2 linked regions of the Pararhizobium sp. A13 genome follow. The protein of the gene in region 2 interacts with the protein of the main gene of each other region in a pairwise test. Links are inferred from orthologs where the notes say so. Each region holds a gene or a part of one and is shown on either strand. Other genes may lie near its edges. The genes, in order: ftsH and hflK.

What was found.
Region 1: the proteins of hflK (region 2) and ftsH interact in binary tests that used the Escherichia coli proteins (3 or more experiments, as listed by UniProt). The link is inferred for Pararhizobium sp. A13 from one-to-one orthologs.

What each region holds. Positions count from the first base shown.
Region 1 is NZ_CP149510.1:188,831-192,106, forward strand. The notes cover bases 40-2,998. They hold ftsH (ATP-dependent zinc metalloprotease FtsH), read right to left. Parts: upstream 2,512-2,998; coding sequence 568-2,511; downstream 40-567. Other genes in these bases: glmM (phosphoglucosamine mutase), read right to left, coding at 40-253; tilS (tRNA lysidine(34) synthetase TilS), read right to left, coding at 2,611-2,998. Also shown: more of glmM, read right to left, coding at 1-39; more of tilS, read right to left, coding at 2,999-3,276. UniProt on the Escherichia coli protein: Acts as a processive, ATP-dependent zinc metallopeptidase for both cytoplasmic and membrane proteins. Plays a role in the quality control of integral membrane proteins.
Region 2 is NZ_CP149510.1:3,681,810-3,685,089, reverse strand. What follows is about bases 41-3,003. They hold hflK (FtsH protease activity modulator HflK), read left to right. Parts: upstream 41-953; coding sequence 954-2,054; downstream 2,055-3,003. Other genes in these bases: WI754_RS18120 (DUF2065 domain-containing protein), read left to right, coding at 2,980-3,003; WI754_RS18125 (protease modulator HflC), read left to right, coding at 2,054-2,971; WI754_RS18135 (dihydrofolate reductase), read left to right, coding at 289-804; WI754_RS18140 (glutathione S-transferase family protein), read left to right, coding at 41-296. In the rest of the region: more of WI754_RS18140, read left to right, coding at 1-40; more of WI754_RS18120, read left to right, coding at 3,004-3,165; WI754_RS18115 (ACT domain-containing protein), read left to right, coding at 3,169-3,280.

The sequences.
Region 1 (3,276 bases), 3.5 Mb from region 2 along the record:
CGACGCCAGGGGTCGGGATAGGCCCCAGAAGGAAGACATCGAGGCCTGCGGCAGTGAAACCGGCCACCAAAGCATTTTCCAGCATATAGCCCGAAAGGCGCGTATCCTTGCCGATCACCACCCGGTGCCGGTGCGCGCCGTTGCGAAAGATCGTACCGACGGCAACGCCGACGCGCATGGCGAGATCCGGCGTCATCGGAAACAGGTTCGACTGTCCGCGGATACCATCCGTCCCAAAATATTTGCGCTTCATAAAAACTCCAATTCTTGTCAAAGGCGCCACTGCCGCGTCAAATCACAGGCCTGCCAGGGAGCCGCTTTCCGCAACACCGGCCTTCCGGATCACATTTGCAGGCGCCAACGCCTCGCGTTGCGATCACGCGGAAAACTGCGCATGGGGTATTTTATTGCCATAAAACCTTCGCAACAACATCCCGTGTATCATCAGAATTCATTACAGCGCGTTACCAAGCGGGGAACCGGTTACGCTGAATTGTTCAGGACAAACAAAAACCGCCGCATCTTTCGGCGCGGCGGTCCTATTTCGCATTTGTACTCGGGGTAAGTCTATTGCGGCTGCGGCTCGAACCCGCCTTCGGCCTCGTCGCCCTTATGGCCGACGGAACCATCCTTCTTCACGCCCGCGGACGGAACGGCCGAGCCACGATGCGGTGGCGAGTCGTCGCCGAGGTCACGCGCCGGCTTTTCGCCACGGATCAGCGCCTTGATTTCGTCGCCCGTCAGCGTCTCGTATTCGAGCAAGCCCTCGGCAATCGCGACGAATTCGCCATGCATCTCGGTGATGATCCGCTTGGCTTCGAGGTATGCCTCATCGATCAGGCGGCGGATTTCGGTGTCGATCTTCTGCGATGTCGCCTCAGAGACGTTCTTGGTCTGAGAAACCGAGTGGCCGAGGAAAACCTCCTGCTGGTTCTCGCCATAGGCGACCTGCCCGAGCTCATCGGAGAAGCCCCACTGCGTCACCATGGCGCGAGCAAGCTTGGTTGCCTGTTCGATGTCGGACGATGCGCCGGAGGTGATGTTTTCCTTGCCGAAGGTGATTTCCTCGGCAACGCGGCCGCCCATCATGATCGCCAGGCGCGACACCATCCACTTGTAGCTCATCGAATAGCGGTCGCCTTCGGGAAGCTGCATGACCATGCCGAGCGCGCGGCCGCGCGGAATGATCGTTGCCTTGTGCAGGGGATCGGCAACCGGAACCTTAAGCGCCAGAATGGCGTGGCCCGCTTCGTGATAGGCGGTCAGCTTCTTCTCGGCTTCGGTCATGGCGGAGGAGCGGCGTTCCGCGCCCATCATGATCTTGTCCTTGGCGTCTTCGAATTCCTGCATCGTGACGACACGCTTGTTGCGGCGCGCAGCCATCAGGGCGGCCTCGTTGACGAGGTTCATCAGATCGGCGCCCGAAAAGCCGGGCGTGCCGCGCGCGAGAACCTTCAGATCGACATTCGGCGCCAGCGGCACGTTGCGGATGTGCACCTTCAGAATGCGTTCGCGACCGTTGATGTCGGGGTTCGGAACGACGACCTGGCGGTCAAAGCGGCCCGGGCGCAGCAGCGCCGGGTCGAGAACGTCCGGGCGGTTGGTCGCGGCGATCAGGATGATGCCTTCATTGGCTTCGAAACCGTCCATCTCGACCAGCAACTGGTTGAGGGTCTGCTCGCGCTCGTCGTTACCGCCGCCAAGACCGGCGCCGCGATGGCGGCCGACGGCGTCGATTTCGTCGATGAAGATGATGCAGGGCGCATTCTTCTTTGCCTGCTCGAACATGTCGCGCACACGCGATGCGCCGACGCCGACGAACATTTCGACGAAATCCGAACCGGAAATGGTGAAGAAGGGCACATTCGCTTCGCCGGCAACGGAGCGGGCGAGCAGCGTCTTACCCGTGCCGGGGGGGCCGACGAGCAACACGCCGCGCGGGATGCGGCCGCCGAGACGCTGGAACTTCTGCGGATCGCGCAGGAATTCGACGATTTCCTCGAGATCCTGCTTGGCTTCGTCAACACCGGCGACGTCGTCAAACGTCACGCGACCATGCGCTTCGGTGAGCAGCTTCGCCTTGGACTTGCCGAAACCCATTGCGCCACGCGAGCCGCCCTGCATCTGCCGCATGAAGAACAGCCAGACGCCGAGGATGAGAAGCATGGGCAGGAGCGTGCCGACATAACTCAGGAAACCGGAGGAACCGTCGGTTTCGGGGCGAACCGTCACGGTTACGTTCTTGGCTTCCATGCGTTCGGTCAAAGCCGTATCGATCGCAGGCGCATAAGTCTGGAAGGTCGCGCCGCTTTCGGTATAGGAACCGATCACCTTGTTGCCGGTGATCAGCACTTCCTTGACGCGGCTGCCATCGACATCCTTCAGGAACTGGGAAAAGGGAATATCCTTCGACCCGGTGCGCTCGGTCGGCTGCTGAAACATGCTGAACAGCGCGATCAGCAGCAGGGCAATGATTGCCCAAAGGGCAAAATTTCTGAAATTAGGGTTCATCGAACTCCCCGGAACCTGTCGCAGCCCGCAATGATTTGTGGCTGCATTCTTATGTCTAACATAGGGTTGCGCGACCGGCTTGCCAAGGTAAACTCAGGTTCAACCTGTCTTTTCCGTCAAAACATCGTGAACCGGAGGAGCAAGATACCGGTCACGGCCAAAGAGCGCAGCGATGCTATCCGCCATCATCAGGTCGAAACGCGGCAAAAAGGTGTCGTAAAGGCCGATACTGCTTTCGACCAAGGCCGCGGGCGACAAGGGGGCCCGGCCCACCGAAGAGAAGGCCGGGGCCGATTTGGCCGCGCGTTTGAGGATCGCGTCAGGGAGACCTGCGGCAATCGGTCTCGCCGCGAGTTTCACCGCATCGACACCGCCACCAACCATCAATGGCACCACACCGGTATTCGTGACGATGAAGCGGCCGTCCCAGATCGCTTTCTGATGAGGCAGTATAACCAGATCGGGCAGATTTCTTGCCTCCCGATAGAGATAGAGGCCCGAACGGCGGCGGTCGAAGACGACGCGCCCGGCCGTCATCCGGCCATCCCGCCCCTCGGCCAGGAACGCGACTAGCCGCGCCGCGGTTTCTCGGCCCGGCAGATGCCGCCTGCCGCCCATGACCGCGGTGAGCGACAGAATTGCCCGGCGGCAGTCCGGATCGGACACCTTCTCGGCGAGCACCGGTTCGATCTGCGCGGCAAGCCCTTCGAAAACGACGGCATGCCGCTCAAGCAGACTGGCGGCACGCGCGCTGGAACGACGGCG
Region 2 (3,280 bases):
TGATCGAACCCGTGGGAACCGCCTTCATCAGCGGCCTGACGCAGACCAGTCCGAACCTTGCGAAAGGCTATGAGGATATGTGCGCGCACGTGGTCGCCACGCTTGACAGGCAGCCCTATTTGCTCGGCGCACAGATCAGCGCGGCCGATCTCATGCTGGGCGGCGCGCTTGCGTGGATGCGCAAGCTGCTGCCGGAAAGCATAAGCGTCGATCGTTACGTGAAAACATTGACATCGCGCCCCGCGCTTGCCCGTGCCCGCGAGATCGACAGCAAGCCGGACGGATTTCATGAGTGAGCCGAAAGTTACCATCGTCGTTGCCGTCTCATCAAACGGTGTGATCGGCCGCGACGGCGGGTTGCCATGGCATCTGCCGACCGATCTCAAGCGCTTCAAGGCGCTGACGCTTGGAAAACCGGTGATCATGGGGCGCAAGACCTGGGCGTCGATCGGAAGGCCGCTGCCCGGGCGGCCCAACATCGTCATCAGTCGCGATCCGGATTTTCGCGCCGAGGGTGCGACGGCCGTCCGCTCGCTGGAAGAAGCCGTCACGTTGGCACGGCAGCAGGCAAGAGCCCTCGGGGTCGATGAGGTCTGCGTCATCGGCGGCGGTGAAATCTACCGGCAGGCCATTGGTGCTGCCGACATCCTGCACATCACGGAAGTGGCTGCGGAGGTCGGTGGCGACACACGCTTTCCGCCGGTCGATCCCGCCGTTTTCGACAAGATCGTCGATGAGCCGTTACCGCAGGGGGAAAAGGACAGCCATGCCATGCGGTTCTCGACCTGGCGGCGCAAAAGCTAAGCAAAGATAACTATTTTGCCGGATTTACGGTGAAGTTGGATGCGCCGCGTTGAAAGCCGTTCTGGAGATACCTATAACGGGTTCACATCACGGTCCGCGGCGTGTCCGCGGGGTGTCGATCCTAGAATTTTTCAGTGGAAGAGGTTTGAATGCCCTGGAGCAATCAGAACGGCGGCGGCGGCGGTCCTTGGGGCGGCGGCGGAAACAAGGGGCCCTGGGGCCAGGGGCCGAACCGCCCGCGCGGTGGCCGTGGCAATGGCGGTCCGCCGGATCTCGAGGAAATCTTCCGCCGGGGACAGGATCAGCTGAAGAACGTTGTGCCGGGCGGTTTCAACGGCGGTGTTGCCGCGATCATCGGCCTTCTTGTTGTCGGCTTTGTGCTGATCAATTCGATCTACACCGTCCAGCCGGACGAGCGCGGTGTCGAAATGCGGTTCGGCAAGCCCAAGGAAGAAATTTCCATGCCGGGTCTGCATTACCATTTCTGGCCGCTTGAAAAGGTCGAACTGGTCAAGATCACCGAGCAACAGCAGAATATCGGCAGCAAGTCGGGCCTCGGCAGCCAGTCGTCGGCCGGCCTGATGCTGTCCGGCGACCAGAACATCGTCAACGTGCAGTTCTCCGTGCTGTTTTCCGTGACCGACCCGAAGGCCTATCTCTTCAATGTCGAGAACCCGGCCGAGACACTGCAGCAGGTTGCCGAAAGCGCCATGCGCGAGGTGGTGGGGCGCCGTCCGGCGCAGGACATTTTCCGCGATAACCGTCAGGCGATCGCGGCCGACGTGAAGACGACGATCCAGGCTACGATGGATACCTACGGCGCCGGCATTTCCGTCAACACGGTTGCCATCGAAGATGCGGCACCGCCACGCGAAGTGGCTGATGCCTTCGACGAAGTGCAGCGCGCCGAACAGGACGAAGACCGTTTCGTGGAAGAGGCCAACCAGTATGCCAACCAGGTGCTCGGCAAGGCCCGCGGTCAGGCCGCCCAGCTCCGCGAAGAGGCTGCCGCCTACAAGGGCCGTGTCGTCAAGGAAGCGCAGGGTGAGGCGCAGCGCTTCATCTCGGTCTACGACGCCTATGCCAAGGCGCCCGACGTGACGCGCAAGCGTCTCTATCTCGAAACGATGCAGAGCGTTCTCGGGAAGTCCAAGAAGGTCATCCTCGACGAGAAGAACGGGCAGGGCGTGCTACCTTATCTTCCGCTCAATGAAATCGGCAAGCCCGCACAGTCGGGAGGGGCCCAGTAATGAACAATCGTCTCCCCTATATTCTGATCGGCCTCGCGCTTGTCCTGATGACGGCCTATTCCTCCGTCTTCATCGTCAACCAGCGCCAGCAGGCGATCGTCGTTCGTTTCGGTGAGATCAGGGACGTCAAGAGCGAGCCGGGCCTCTACTTCAAGCTTCCCTTTGCCTTCATGGATGCCGACCGCGTGCAGTATGTCGAGAAGCAGGCGCTGCGCTTCGATCTCGACAACATCCGCGTCCAGGTCTCCGGCGGCAAGTTCTATGAGGTCGATGCCTTCGTCGTCTACAAGATCGCCGATCCCCGTCGCTTCCGCGAAACGGTTTCCGGCGATCGGGAATCGGCCGAATCGCGGCTGCGTACCCGCCTCGACGCTTCGCTGCGCCGGGTTTACGGTCTCCGCGGCTTTGAATCCGCACTTTCCGAAGAGCGGGCATCGATGATGCGCGAAGTGCGCGCTGACCTGAAGACCGATGCTGAATCGCTCGGTCTCAACATCGAAGATGTCCGTATCCGCCGCACCGACCTGACGCAGGAAGTCTCGCAGCAGACTTTCGAGCGGATGAAGGCCGAGCGTCTGGCGGAAGCCGAGTTGATCCGCGCCCGGGGTATCGAGAAGGGCCAAACGCGCCGCGCGGTTGCTGATCGTCAGGTGGTCGAGTTCATCGCCGAAGCGCAGCGCGATTCGGAAATCCTTCGCGGTCAGGGCGAGGCCGAGCGGACCGGCGTCTTTGCCGATGCCTTTGCGCGCGATCCGCAGTTCTTCGAGTTCTACCGCTCGATGACGGCTTATGATCAGGCGATCGGCAGCCCGGATACGACGCTGGTGCTGTCGCCGGACTCGGAATTCTTCCGCTATTTCAATAGCTCGGACGGGACTTCTGTTCCATCGGTCGCTCAGCCTGCGACAGGAAACTGATCAGCGCAATGAGTGATTTTCTGACAGGAATTGCATTTTTCCTGATCATCGAGGGGCTGGTGTACGCACTGGCCCCTTTGGTTTTGGTGGAAATGGCGAAACGATTGCCCCATATTCCGGAGCAACAGTTGCGGCTGTTCGGACTTGTCTCCGTTGCCATCGGCGTGGCACTTGTCTGGATGGTTCGAGGATAGAAAATGACCCATAAACTGCTGATCCGCCTGGTGGACGCCGAATATGCGATCACGAGGCTCAACATCGGAACGCCGCTGCCGGAATGGCTGATGGGGCCGGGGTTCTGGACCGTAT